DNA from 2 places in the Micromonospora sp. WMMD1219 genome. Region 1 is predicted to be linked to the other one. Evidence: riboswitches for the same ligand, from Rfam matches in the RefSeq annotation. Region 1 holds a riboswitch; the other holds the start of a gene.

Region 1 (6,955 bases):
AAGCAACAGCTTATTAGGCAACCCACTTTCCTTCCTGATCCCCTGCTACCGAATGGTGACAGCGAACGACGAGGCGACGACACCACCATGGGCGGCCGCGTAGGCGTGTGGTCAGAACGCTCGCCCGGAATAGAGCGGGTGACGATCCACGAGGCGAGCGACTCGCGTGCGCAGTGCTGCACCTGCCTCCGCACTGACCAAAGTGGCAGCGATGATGTCAGCTACTTCCGTAAAATCGGCGTCAGAAAACCCGCGAGCGGCCAGTCCTGACGTGCCGATCCGCAGCCCGGAGGTGACCATAGGTGGACGTGGGTCAAAGGGCACGGCGTTGCGGTTGACAGTGATGCCAACGTTCTGCAGCAGCCGCTCAGCCTGCACCCCGTCGAGGTTCGCCTGGCTTAGGTCGACCAGCACCAGATGCACGTCGGTGCCTCCGGTGACCACACGGATGCCGGCCTTCAACATGTCGGCAGCGTTGAGCCGATCAGCAACGATTTTCGCTCCCGTTAGGGCACGCCGCTGCTGGTCTTGAAACTGCGGGTCGCTGGCGATCCGGAATGCAACCGCTTTCGCCGCCACGACGTGCGCCAGCGGACCACCTTGCTGGCCTGGGAAAACAGCAGAGTCTAGCCGCCGCGCCATGTCGGGGTCCGCGCTAAGGATCGCGCCACCTCGGGGGCCGCCGAGGGTCTTGTGCGTGGTCAGAGTGACGACGTGTGCATGAGGCACCGGGTTGGGATGCAGCCTAGCCGCCACCAGGCCAGCGAAATGTGCCATGTCTACGAGAAGTAGAGCTCCCACCTCGTCGGCAATTCGCCGGAACCGAGCGAAGTCGAGCGTTCTAGGGTAAGCCGACCAGCCAGCGATGAGCATCTTCGGTCGGTGCTCCCGTGCCAACTCTTCGACCTCATCCATGTCGACCAAGCAATCGGTTACGTTCACGTGATAGCTCACGGCCCGGTACAGCCGGCCCGAGTAGTTGATGCGCATGCCATGTGTCAAATGGCCCCCGTGGGCAAGGTCCAGCCCGAGAATGGTATCGCCCGGTTTGAGCAGCGCAGCCATGACCGCGGCGTTTGCCTGAGATCCGGAGTGTGGTTGCACGTTGGCATATGTGGCAGCAAACAAACGCTTGACTCGCTCAGTTGCCAGGCGTTCAATGTCGTCGATGTACTCGCATCCACTGTAGTAACGCCGCCCGGGGTACCCCTCCGCGTACTTGTTGGTGAGGACCGATCCCTGCGCCTGGAGGACCGCTCGGGGCGCTAAGTTCTCCGATGCGATCATGCCCAGGCTCTCTTGCTGACGCCGCAGTTCGCCGGCCACCGCTTCAGCGATCGCCGGATCGAGGTCGGCTAGGTCGTCGTCGAAGGATGCCATTTTCTACCTACCGAGACTCGTTGCAGAAGGCGAGGTATTCATCCGAGGACATCAGTGGTGGCGCCTCCGCTAGCCGAACGCGCACGAGCCAGCCTTTGCCGTACGGGTCGGCACCGATAAGACTCGGATCTGCGAGAACCTCCTCGTTGACGGCAACGACCTCACCGCTGACGGGCAGATACAACTCGGCCACCGATTTCGTGGACTCTACTTCTCCGCATGCGTCGCCAGCAGTCAGGTGGTTTCCCGGCTCAGGCAACTCCACATAGATCACATCTCCGAGCGCGGTGGCTGCAAACGCGGTGATTCCCACCTCTGCCGGATCGACGGACTCGTTGACCCATTCGTGGTTGATGCTGTACCTGAGATGCTTCGGCACGTTCATATCGCTGTGTCCTCGTGAGTTCTGGCCGCGGGTCACCGCGGACGGCGGTAGAAGGGAAGGGGGGTAATCTGGACCGGCTCGGCGGTTCCCCGGATGATCACGGCAAGGCGTGCTTTCTCATCAGTGCTGGATTGGATGCTGGCCATCGCGACCGGTCGTTTCAGCACCGGCGAAGGGATACCGCTGGTGACGATGCCAACAGGCTCGCCCAGGCCGACGTCGGTCAGCGTTACGACCTGATGGCCTGCGCGTGGAACTCTTTGTCCAGCGGTGACGAGACCCACGAGTCGGCGCGCTGCCCCTGCCTTGCGCACCTCCATCAGCGCGGCCCGCCCGACGAAGTCGCCAGCTTTGTCGAAGGAAACCACCCGTCCCAGTCCGGCGTCAAAGGGGGTTGCTTCTCGATCGATTTCGGAGCCGTACAGCGGCATTCCGGCCTCGATGCGGAGCGAGTCGCGGCAGGCCAGCCCTGTCGGCGACAGGCCGTGGCGTCGTCCGGCTGCAAGTGCCAGTGTCCAGATGCCAGAAGCGTCCTTAGCATCGACGAGCAGCTCGAAGCCGTCCTCCCCGGTATATCCGGTGCGAGCGACCAACGTTGGGCGACCATGGATGGTCGACGTTGTTGCGGTGTAGTAGCGGAGATCGTTGACCGCGGTATCGGTCAGGCCTTCTACGACAGCGGCGGCACGTGGACCCTGCACGGCGATGATGGCCCGCTCATTGGTCCGGTCGGTGACTGCGGCCGCGTAGTGTGCGCAGCGGTCCTTCAGTGCCTGATACGCGGTTCGCGTGTTGACGGCGTTGACGACTAGCAGATACCGGTCGGATGCGAGGCGATAGGCGACGAGGTCGTCCAACACGCCGCCCGTCGCCTCGCAGAGCATGGTGTAACGGGCGCCGCCGACTTGCATCGCTGAGAGGTGGCCGACCAGGGCATAGTCTAGGGCCGAGGCGGCTTCGGGACCCGCAACCTCAAGCTGGCCCATATGACTGAGGTCGAAGAGGCCGGCCTGTTCACGTACAATCCGATGCTCCGCGATTTCGCTTCCGTAGCGGAGCGGCATCCACCAGCCGCTGAACTCGGTAAATCGCGCGCCGAGCGCTACATGCAGGGCGTGCAGCGGTGAGCGAAGCAGGTTCGCGGGACCGTCGTGCATGGAGGCTCTCCTCGTCCCGACGCACGGGCGTCGAACGGTTGGGGGCCTCCCGCTCTGTCATTGACCTGAGAGCTTCACCGCTGGGGCAGCGGCTTGCACCGTGGGTGAGACGAATGGTCGTCTGCTTTCCAGAGTTCACCTTGCCCGCGCGGTAATGGGGCCTGAGAGTTTCTTGGGAGTTTGCTCCTTCGGCGCTCCGCATGACGGAGGCTCTCCCGCGCAGGTTCGAATGGTGCCTATGTAGTTATGAACCTATCGCAGGTTAGGCGATGGCGTGCACCACGTCAACATCATCCAGCCCAGTGCTCGGTCGGCGGCCGAGTCCTCACGCCTACTGCACCATGTGGTGAGCATGGGGGTTATCCTGCCACCACTGAGCGAAGGCGGGGTTGTCGTGCACGTGATCTAGGTAGGCTCGACCGACGGCACGGAACAGCACGGAGCTCTGCTCGTTCGTCAGAGCATCACGCCGCCAGACCACCACCAGTCTTGCCAGCAGCTGCGGCTCGCCCTGCAGGGGCAGCACCCGAGTCCCCGCAGCCGGAGCCCAGGACGGGTCGACCAGCCGAACTCCGTCTCCGGCTGCCACCAACGGGTGCGCGGCACCGCTCGGCGCCTCGTACCGGATCTTCGGCTCAAAGCCCGCCGCCCGACAGGCTCGCCGCAATGAGGCGAGAGAGCCGTCGTCCGGTCCTGGCGGGCACACCCAGGATTCGTCTCGAAGGTCAGCCAATTTCACCTGCTCTCGGCGGGCCTGCGGGTGAGATGCGGACATGGCGACGAAGATCGGGTAGCGGGGCACCAGCGGCCGAGCAGTGAGTGTCGGGCCGATCGGCACCTCAAAACCCTCGAGGATGCCTAGCAACGCGGCATCTAGCTGGCCGCGGTTAAGCGCCTCTACCAACAGCCGCGAGGACGGCTCGATCTGCAGCGCAATCTCCGGATCCGGGAACACCTCCGCAATGCGGCGCACGAGACTCCCCGCGCATGCGATGTGAACGGTTCCGATCCGCAGCAGACCAGGGATGGGGTGCCGGTCGCCGAAATCCTCAACAAGCGCATCCACCTCTGCCAGCACGACGTGGGCACGCCGGAGCACCTGCTTGCCAAGCTCGGTCGGGTGCATGCCGCTGCGGCTACGGACGAACAGCGGGCCTCCGAGCATCTTTTCAATCCGATGCACCTGCGCCGTCAGCGCTGGCTGCGACATGCCCAGGAGGGCGGCGGCACCCGTCACGCTTCCGGCCTCTGCAATGGCACTGATCGCCCGCAGGTGGCGCACATCGATGCCCATGACCGAGATTATGCACGCGGCGGCGGGCAGGTTCGGCGGCAGGTCAAGCGGGCGCGCCGCCCGGTCTCCCGATCGGGCGGCGCGCCTGCATTCGTCACGGTTGGTTCAGTAGCGGGTACTTATCGTTGCGCCCGCGCAGGAGGTCTTCCCATACAGGCTGATGTAGTGGTAGCCGGCGGCCGGACTGGCGATGGCCAGAGACTCGTCATTGCCGGCACCGGTCGAGGAGCGGGTAGCGTTGCTGATGGTGGCCCAACTGGACGGGCTGTAGTAGAGATCGCAGTTGCCCGTGCCGCCGACCACGCCAACAGTGAGGGTGCTGACACCCGCAGGCAGGTAGATGTAGAGGTAGTCGTAGTTGCCGGCCGTTGCGGAGCGCCCGCTGCGCTGACAGTTACGGTCGAGGGTGCGTGTATCCGCACCGGTGCACTCCGGCAGAGTGCTTCCTCCACCCGCCGAGACCGAGATCGTCTGAGAGGATTTCGCAGTCGCTCCTTGGTTGTCGGTGACCGTCAGGGAGACCGTGTAGGTGCCAGCCGCCGCGTAGGTTTTGCTCGGGTTGGTGGCCGACGAAGTGCTTCCGTCACCGAAGCTCCACTGCCGGGAGGCAATGCTGCCGTCGGCATCTGTAGACCGGTCGGTGAAGCTGGCGGTCAGTCCGCTGGTCACGACGCTGAAGGCGGCGGTCGGCGGCTGGTTGGTGGGAGGCGGAGTCGTGCCTCCACCGCAGTCACCGACCGCGCAACGAGTCAGCCAGGCGTCGAAGTCGGCGTTGTAGCGCGTGCCGATGGTGCTGGTCAGGTACGTGCGTGCGGCGTTGAAGGCGCCCGACCGGTAGTAGCCGAGGACGGTCGTCATGTCCTGCCGGTGCGATTGCATCATGTACCGCACGGCGAGATAACCCCAGTTGTAGATGCGCGTCTGGTCGTTATTGTAGGTGGTGTCGAACAGGGTACGAAGCGTGTACGTGTGATTACCTGCCTGGGTCTGCGCGCTGGTGTAGGTGACGTTCCGGTAGGAGTAAGAGACGTACTCGGCGAAGCCTTCGATCCACCAGATAGTAGGCGTAGCGATGTTGGCGCTGAAGTCGCCGTACATGTTGAACCGACCATCGAGGTAATGGGTGTACTCGTGGTTGAGGTTCCAGATTTGGAAGGTTGGCCGAACCCACTCGGCTTCGTAGGCGATAAATCTGGCCTGGTTGTTGGGGTCCGAGGGGTTGCCCTCCAGGTACATGCCGCCGTTATTGGTGTCGATGCCGTAGATGGCGCCCGCGTAGGTCTGGTAGTCAGTGCTCGAGTCGAAAACAACCACCTCAATGTCGTCGTTGACATCACCCGCGACGGGCCCGCTATCGGCAACCATGTTGTGGAAGTAGGCGTCTTGGCCCTTCAGGCTGGCGCAGGATTCGCTCAGCTGAGCTGACGTCATGTCCTGTGCGACGATTTTGATCGATGAGCTGCAGGTGTAGTTGATCTTCAGGACGGCGTTCGTCAACTGGGCGGAGAGGTTGCAGGTGGCGTAGTAGGAGCAGTTGGCGGCGTCGTAAGCCTGCGTCATCTCCGCGACGCCCACCCAAAGCGGCGCCGTCCTACCGGTCATGCTGCTTCCCTGAAGCAGCGCCAACGCCATCGGACGCACCGTCGGCTTGAGCGACGCGTGCTGCAAGAATCGTCCGAGTTCTCGGCCAGCGTTCGAGGTCAGGTAACTCTTGTCCGTCCCAAGAAGATTCGCGTGCCTGTTGGCGAAGTTGTACAAATTGTCGAGCACTGTGCGATCCGCCTGGACAGCGGACACGAATGCGGGCACCTGGTGACCGCGGAAGAGCACCGTGTACACGTTGTTGACCGCGTTGGTCATGTACCACGAGGAGGTGTACGACGAGTTGAAACTCGTCAGAAGCCGGTTCACCACGTAGAGATAGCGCGCATTCTCCTGGGCGCTGTCGATGAGGATGACCGCCTCCGCCAAGGTTTCACCGTTGGCGTCGGTGACCTCCCACGCCCGGGAATTCGCAAAGAAGGCGTCAAGGGCCGATCGGATCGCAGTCTGCAGGGCGGGGCCATATGTTCCCACGTTCGTGTCGTACCACTGAACGTAGTAGCCGGCGCGCAGGTAGAGGACGAGTTGGGTCATGCTGGTGGAGTTGTTTCCAGGGTAGCTAGCGGCACCATCGCGCACCGCGTAGGCGACGCTCACCATCTGCGCCTCACGGAAGGCGTAGTAGGCATCGCTGCCGGAAAGGCTGAACAGGCCGTTGATACAGTCGACGGAGGAGGCTTTGATCTGGCTTACGAGCGCCGATCCGGTTCGACTCGTGAAATCTGCCGTGCTGCACGCGGCAGCCGCGCGGGCACTGCGGTCCGACGGGCGCGCGCGGCGCTTTTGAGTAGCTGGCCGGTCGTAGTCGACGCGGCTGGCGTCCTTCGCGGCTGGCTGCGGAGGACGCTTGTGCGCGGGAAGCGACCGCTCGCTGACATGATCAGCGTCGCCCTTCCCGTGGCCGCTGCCGTCGCCCGCCGCCGGAGGCACCGCGTCGGCCGTCTTGATCTGCGGTTTTACAGATACCGGCCAGGTCGAGTTCGCGGCCGCCGGCGCGGCCATGACGCCACAGGAAAGCGCCAGCGCGGTGAGCGCGCCGCACAGCTGGCCTAATCTTCGCCGCAGCAGGTGTCCAGACATGCTCTCTCCTCATGGGCGAGGTGTGCTCCAGCGAAGGCGATTACGTGCTTCGATGGA
Region 2 (6,955 bases), 910 kb from region 1:
GACGCGACCGACCGCGAGGCCGCCCGCGTCCTTGCCTGCTTCCCTGAGCAGGGCTGGAGCCTGCTCTGCAACGGCGTCATCGTCTTCGAGGACACCGGTGAGCTGCTCCCCGACGGGCGCACCATCGCCCCGCACCGGGGTCCGGCCCGCCACGCCCTCGTCGCCTGAGCGATCACGCAGCGTCAGTGAGCGTACGCGCCGGTCATGACCGTCCGGCGCACCGGCCGGGGCGGCGACAGCCCACCGCCCCGGCGTCAGCCGCTCAGTCCTCGAACGCCTCCGGCGCGGGGCACGAGCACACCAGGTTCCGGTCGCCGTACGCGCCGTCGATGCGCCGCACCGGAGGCCAGTACCGGCCCGCCCGGTCCACACCCGCCGGGTAGGCGCCCACCGACCGCGGGTACGGGTGCGGCCACTCGTCGGCGGACACCATCGCCGCGGTGTGCGGCGCGTTGGACAGCGGGTTGTCCCCCGCCGGCCACTCCCCCGAGCCGACCTTGTCGATCTCCGCCCGGATCGCGATCATCGCGTCGCAGAAGCGGTCCAGCTCGGCCAGGTCCTCGCTCTCGGTCGGCTCCACCATCAGCGTCCCGGCCACCGGGAACGACATCGTCGGCGCGTGGAAGCCGTAGTCGATCAGCCGCTTCGCCACGTCGTCCACGCTCACACCGGTCGCCTTGGTCAGCGGCCGCAGGTCCAGGATGCACTCGTGCGCGACCAGGCCCTTGTTGCCGGCGTACAGCACCGGGAAGTGGTTGCGCAGCCGCGCCGCCACGTAGTTCGCCGCCAGCACCGCCACGCCGGTGGCGCGGGCCAGCCCGTCGGCGCCCATCATCCGCAGGTACGCCCACGGGATCGGCAGGATCCCCGCCGACCCGTGGTTCGCCGCCGAGATCGCCGGCCGCCCGTCGGCGCGCGCACCGAGGGGGTCACCGGGCAGGAACGGCGCCAGATGCGACCGCACCGCCACCGGCCCCACACCCGGGCCGCCGCCGCCGTGCGGAATGCAGAACGTCTTGTGCAGGTTCAGGTGCGACACGTCCGCCCCGAACCGGCCCGGCTTGGCGAACCCGACGAGCGCGTTGAGGTTCGCGCCGTCGACGTACACCTGACCGCCCGCGTCGTGGACCTTCGCGCACAACTGGGCGATGCCGGTCTCGTACACGCCGTGCGTCGACGGGTACGTCACCATGATCGCGGCGAGCGAGTCCCGGTGCTTGTCGATCTTCGCGTCGAGGTCGACCAGGTCGACGTTGCCGTCGGCGTCGCAGCCGACCACCACCACCCGCATGCCGGCCATCACCGCCGACGCGGCGTTGGTGCCGTGCGCCGACGACGGGATCAGGCACACGTCACGGTGACCCTCGCCGCGCTCCCGGTGGTAGGCGCGGATCGCCAGCAGCCCGGCCAGCTCACCCTGCGACCCGGCGTTGGGCTGCACGCTGACCGCGTCGTAGCCGGTCACCTCGGCCAGCCAGCCCTCCAGTTGCGCGATCAGCTCCCGGTACCCGGCGGTCTGCTCGTCCGGCGCGAACGGGTGCAGGTGCGCGAACTCCGGCCAGGTGATCGGCTCCATCTCGGTGGTGGCGTTGAGCTTCATGGTGCACGACCCCAGCGGGATCATGCCGCGGTCCAGCGCGTAGTCGAAGTCGGCCAGGCGGCGCAGGTACCGCAGCATCGCCGTCTCCGAGTGGTGGCTGTGGAACACCGGGTGGGTGAGGAACCCCGACGTGCGGGCCAGCCCGTCCGGCAGGCCCGCGTCGATGTCGCCGTCGTACCCGTCGACGCCGAACGCCGCCCACACCGCGGCGAGGTGCGCGGCCGTGGTGGTCTCGTCGCAGGAGACGCCGACCCGGTCGGCGTCGACCAGCCGCAGGTTCACGTTGCGCGCCGCCGCCGCGGCCACCACGTCGGCGGCGCGGCCCGGCACGATCGCGGTGACGGTGTCGAAGAACACGACGTCCGCGACCTCGACGCCGCCGGCGCGCAGCCCGGCCGCGAGCCGCGCCGCCGCCTCGTGGGTACGCCGGGCGATGGCCCGCAGGCCGTCCGGGCCGTGGTAGACGGCGTACATGCCGGCCATCACCGCGAGCAGCACCTGCGCGGTGCAGATGTTGCTGGTCGCCTTCTCCCGCCGGATGTGCTGCTCGCGGGTCTGCAACGCCAGCCGGTACGCCGGGTTGCCGTCGGCGTCGCGGGACACCCCGACCAGCCGGCCCGGCAGCATCCGCTCCAGGCCCGAACGCACCGCCAGGTAACCGGCGTGCGGCCCGCCGAAGCCCATCGGTACGCCGAAGCGCTGGGTGGTGCCCGCGGCGATGTCGGCGCCGATCTCGCCCGGCGGGCGCAGCAGCGTCAACGCCAGCAGATCCGCCGCCACCGTCACCAGCGCGCCCACCCCGTGCGCCGCCTCGACCAGGGCGCGGTGGTCGCGGACCGCGCCGGACGCGCCCGGGTACTGCAGGTGTAGGCCGAAGAACTCCGCCGGCAGCTCGTCGCGCTCGACGTCGACCACGCGCACCTCGATGCCGAGCGGCTCGGCGCGGCTGGCGATCACCGCGACGGTCTGCGGCAGCGCGTCGGCGTCGACCACGTACACCGGGCTCTTGCTCCTGGACGCGCGGCGGGCGAGCGTCATCGCCTCGGCCGCGGCGGTGCCCTCGTCGAGCATCGAGGCGTTCGCGGTGACCAGACCGGTCAGGTCGGTGACCATGGTCTGGAAGTTCAGCAGCGCCTCCAGCCGGCCCTGGCTGATCTCCGGCTGGTACGGCGTGTACGCGGTGTACCAGGCCGGATTCTCCAGCACGTTGCGGCGGATCACCGCCGGGGTGTGCGTTCCGTGATAGCCCAGGCCGATCATGGACACGGCGACGGTGTTCCGCGACGCCAGGGCACGCAGCTCGGCGATCGCCTCCCGCTCGCTCGCCGGGGCGGGCAGGTCCAGGGTGCCGTGCCAGCGGATCACCTCGGGGATCGCGGCGTCCATCAGCTCGTCGACGGAGCCGTAACCGACGGTGTCCAGCATCCGGCGCTCGTCGTCGCGGCCGGGACCGATGTGCCGGTCGGCGAACTGCTCTGCGGTCATGCGCTGCGCTCCTTGGTGGGGCGAGGTCGACGGGTCGGCCTCCCCCTGAGTCGCGCTGACGCGCTCCACAGCGCCTGCCCACGTGGTCCTTTTGCCTGAGAGGTTCCGGGGAGAATCTGCCCCTTCGGCGCCGTCGGGTCGACGGTCTCTCCCACGTGGGTGGTACCGGCACCCCCAACGCTACCAGCGGGCGTGTTTCCGGCTCATGTCCCGGGGGTTGATCACACCGGCGCCGGAGCCGCCGCCACCCGGTCGGCCAGCGCGCACAGGGTGGCACCCAGCGGGGCGTCCAGCCGCAGCGTCGCGTAGGTGTCACCGCGGGTGACGCCCTGGTTGACGATCGCCACCGGGATGCCGTGGCGGGCCGCCCGCAGCACGAACCGCCGCCCCGACATCACCGTCAACGACGACCCGAGCACCAGCAGCGCCCGGGCCCGCTCGACGAGCGCGAAACAGTCCGCGACCCGCGGGGCGGGGACCGCCTCACCGAAGAACACCACGTCCGGTTTCAGCATGCCGGCGCCGCAGAGGCCGCAGTCGACGGTGCGGAACCCGGTCACCGCGTCGTCGGGCAGGTCCACGTCGCCGTCGGGGTTGACGCGCGCCACCCGCGCGTCGAAGCCCGGATTCGCCTCCGACAGGCGCCGGTGCAGCTCGTCACGGCCGGTGGCGTTGCCGCAGTCCAGGCACGTCACCTCGTCGAGACGGCCGTGCAGCTCGATCACACCGGTGGCGCCGGCGGCGGTGTGCAGCCCGTCGACGTTCTGGGTGATGATCCCGCCGAGCAGCCCGGCCGCCTGCAACCGGGCCACCGCCCGGTGCCCGTCGTTGGGCGCCGCCCGGGCGATCATCTGCCAGCCCAGGTGGCTGCGCGCCCAGTACCGCCGCCGCGCCAGCGGATCCCGGGTGAACTCCTGGTACGTCATCGGGGTGTGCCGGCGCGCCGCGCCGCTGGGCCCCCGGTAGTCCGGGATGCCCGACTCGGTGGACAGGCCCGCACCGCTGAGCACCACCACGTCCCCGGCGGCCACCAGCCGCGCCAGTTCCTCGAACGCCTCACTCACCCGTCCATCGTCCCTCGCCGCGCCGCTGACCGCCCCTCCCGCCCGCCCTCGCCCCGTTGATCATGAGGTTGGCGGTGGTGCGGCCCGGCGTGTCGTACCGCCAACTTCATGATCGACGAGGCCGGTCGCCCGGCGGGGCCGCCGGGTCCGGGCTAGGTTGAGCGCATGCGCGTCGTCATCGCCGGAGGGCACGGAAAGATCGCCAAACTGCTGGAGCGGGAACTGGCCGGACGCGGAGACACCGCGCTCGGACTGATCCGCAACCCCGACCACGCCGCCGCCCTGCGCGCCGCCGGCGCCGAACCCGTCGTGTGCGACCTGGAACACACCGACGTCGACACCCTCGCCGCCCACCTCGCCGGCGCCGACGCGGTCGTGTTCGCCGCCGGCGCCGGACCCGGCAGCGGCGCCGCCCGCAAGGACACCGTCGACCGCGGCGCCGCCGTGCTCCTCGCCGACGCCGCCGTCCAAGCCGGGGTCCGCCGCTACCTGCTGGTCTCCTCCATGGGCGTGGACGCCGCGCCCGCCGACGGCACCGACGACGTGTGGGCGGCGTACCTGCGGGCCAAGAAGGCCGCCGAGGACGACGTCGCCGCACGGGACCTCGACGTGACGGTGCTGCGGCCCGGCCGCCTCACCGACGACGAACCCGCGGGCCGGATCACCCTGGCCCGGCACGCCGAACCCGGCGCGATCAGCCGCGCCGACGTGGCCCGGGTCCTGCTCGCCCTGCTGTACGCCCCGGCCACCGCCGGGCACACCCTGGAACTCGTCGGCGGAGACAGCCCCATCGCCGAGGCGATCGACGCCGTCACCGCCTGACCCACCGTGCACGTCCCGGCCCGCCCGCCGCGGCGGACCGGGACGCCGGTCAACGCTGGTGGCGGGACAACGCCGGCTGCGGCGAGCCCCCGCCGCCCTGCGGCAGCTCCCGGGCGATCCGCTCCATCGTGCGCGACAACTGCTCACTGCCGTCGTCGAGGTGCCGGGCCGCCGCCTGCATGTGCGAGATCATCATCTCGCCGAAGATCCGCAACGCCTCCCGCGTGGCCACCGAGTCGTCGAAGCCGCTCCCCGCCGCGCTGCGGTACTCCGTCACCGCCCGCTCGGCCTCCCGCTTCGCCTCCTCCGCCGCCGCCCGCATGTAACTCTCGTACTGGGTACGGGCGTACTCGGCGACCCGGCGCGCGTAGTCGTGGGCCTGCGCGATGATCTGCTCGGCCTCCCGCTGCGCCGCCGACAACAGGTTGACCTCCTTCGCCGCCGGCGTCACCGCCTCGGTACTCGGGATCACCCCGTGCCGGTGCAGCTCCAGATGGTCGTTGAGCCGCTCGTTCTCCGCCCGCAGGTTCGCCACCTGAGCCGCCAGCAGATCCAGCTCGTCGGCCACCTGCAACCGGAACCGGTCCACATCGGTCTGGTCGTAGCCGCGGCGGGTGAACGCCGCCGACCCGAACTCCCACCGCCGGACCCGGTCCGAGGTCAACCGCACCTGCACCGGACCGGACACCTGCTGCGCGTCGTAACTACTGATCGGACCCGCGCTCACCGGCCCACCTCCGTCGTTCCCGACCCGTCCGCGCCGGTCATCGTCCGCCACGCCGGGCCGTACCAGTGCTTGCCGTAACCCTCGTGATGCACCTGACCCGGCTGGTACCCGGCGCCGGTCAACGCCGCCACCGACTGACCCACCATCTCGTCGGAGCCGCACACGTACACGTGCCGCGACCGCCAGTCCCCGTCGGCCAGCACCCGGTCGGCGATACGCACCGACTCGCCCGGCCGGGCCGGATCCGCACCGGCCACGTACGACACCCGCAGCCACGGATGCGTCGCCGCCAACTTGTCGATCGCCTCGCTGTCGTAGAACTCCGTCCGTGAACGGGCACCCACGTACAGGTCCACCCGCCGGCCCGAACCCTCCGCCGCAACCTGCTCCACGAGCGCCTTCACCGGCGCCCAGCCGGTCCCACCGGCGAGCAGCAGCAGATCCGACGACCCGGCCTGCCACAACGTCAACCGGTCACCCACCGGCGACGCCAGATGGATCTGGTCACCGGCCGCGCACCCGTACACCAGACGCGACGACACCACACCACCCGGCGCGGCCCGCACGTGCAACTCCACCGTGCCGTCCGGACGCGGCGCGTTCGCCGGCGAGTAGTACCGCCACGACCGCACCGCCGGATGCGACACCCCGATCGACTGGCCCGGCGCGAACGGCAACAGATACTGCGGGCGTACCGTCAGCACCGCCACGTCGAACGTGCGCTGCTCGTGCGTCAGCACCTCCGCCACCCACCACGGCGGCGACTGCGCCTCCGCGGCCTGCGCGCCCTCCGTCATCACCTGCGCGACGAGCCCGTACGCCGCGGCCCAGTCCGCGGCCAGCTCCTCGGTCCACGCCTCACCGCAGAAGTGCCGCAACGTCGCCAGCAGCGCCTCACCGACCGCCGGGTAGTGCTCGGCGCGCACCGCGAACTTCCGGTGATCCGCGCCGAGATCCCGCAGGAACCCGACCAGCCGGTCCACCTGGTCCACGTGGGACACCACATGCCCCAGCGCCGCCACCAGACGGTCCCGCTGCCCGGCCATGTTCGTGGGGAACATCTGCCGGGTCTCCGGATGCGCCAGGAACAGCGTCGAATAGAAGTAGAGCGGCACCTGGTCGCCGTGCGCGGCGACCAGGGACCAGCTCTGCTTGAGCCGTGCGACGTCCACGCTCAGGCGTCCCCCGCCGACACGACCTGCTCCCGCACCTGCCCGAGCACGACCTGCACGTCGGCGATCACGTCCGCCGGCACAC

The links. Region 1 has a riboswitch for glycine ahead of gcvT (glycine cleavage system aminomethyltransferase GcvT). Riboswitches for the same ligand answer to the same signal wherever they lie in the genome.
Region 2: it holds a riboswitch for glycine, as region 1 does, so the genes downstream of both, gcvP (aminomethyl-transferring glycine dehydrogenase) here and gcvT (glycine cleavage system aminomethyltransferase GcvT) in region 1, are expected to answer to the same signal.

What each region holds. Positions count from the first base shown of each region.
Region 1 is NZ_CP186057.1:4,245,926-4,252,880, reverse strand. It holds gene ACN27C_RS20250 (proline dehydrogenase family protein) at 1-21, opposite strand, end outside; gene glyA (serine hydroxymethyltransferase) at 112-1,380, opposite strand; gene gcvH (glycine cleavage system protein GcvH) at 1,388-1,765, opposite strand; gene gcvT (glycine cleavage system aminomethyltransferase GcvT) at 1,798-2,922, opposite strand; glycine riboswitch at 2,967-3,061, opposite strand; glycine riboswitch at 3,062-3,150, opposite strand; gene ACN27C_RS20230 (LysR family transcriptional regulator) at 3,254-4,216, opposite strand; gene ACN27C_RS20225 (collagenase) at 4,322-6,898, opposite strand.
Region 2 is NZ_CP186057.1:5,155,886-5,162,840, reverse strand. It holds gene ACN27C_RS24090 (DUF5999 family protein) at 1-168, shown strand, start outside; gene gcvP (aminomethyl-transferring glycine dehydrogenase) at 263-3,085, opposite strand; glycine riboswitch at 3,159-3,249, opposite strand; gene ACN27C_RS24080 (NAD-dependent protein deacetylase) at 3,307-4,149, opposite strand; gene ACN27C_RS24075 (NAD(P)H-binding protein) at 4,315-4,971, shown strand; gene ACN27C_RS24070 (DivIVA domain-containing protein) at 5,021-5,698, opposite strand; gene ACN27C_RS24065 (globin domain-containing protein) at 5,695-6,870, opposite strand; gene ACN27C_RS24060 (group I truncated hemoglobin) at 6,873-6,955, opposite strand, start outside.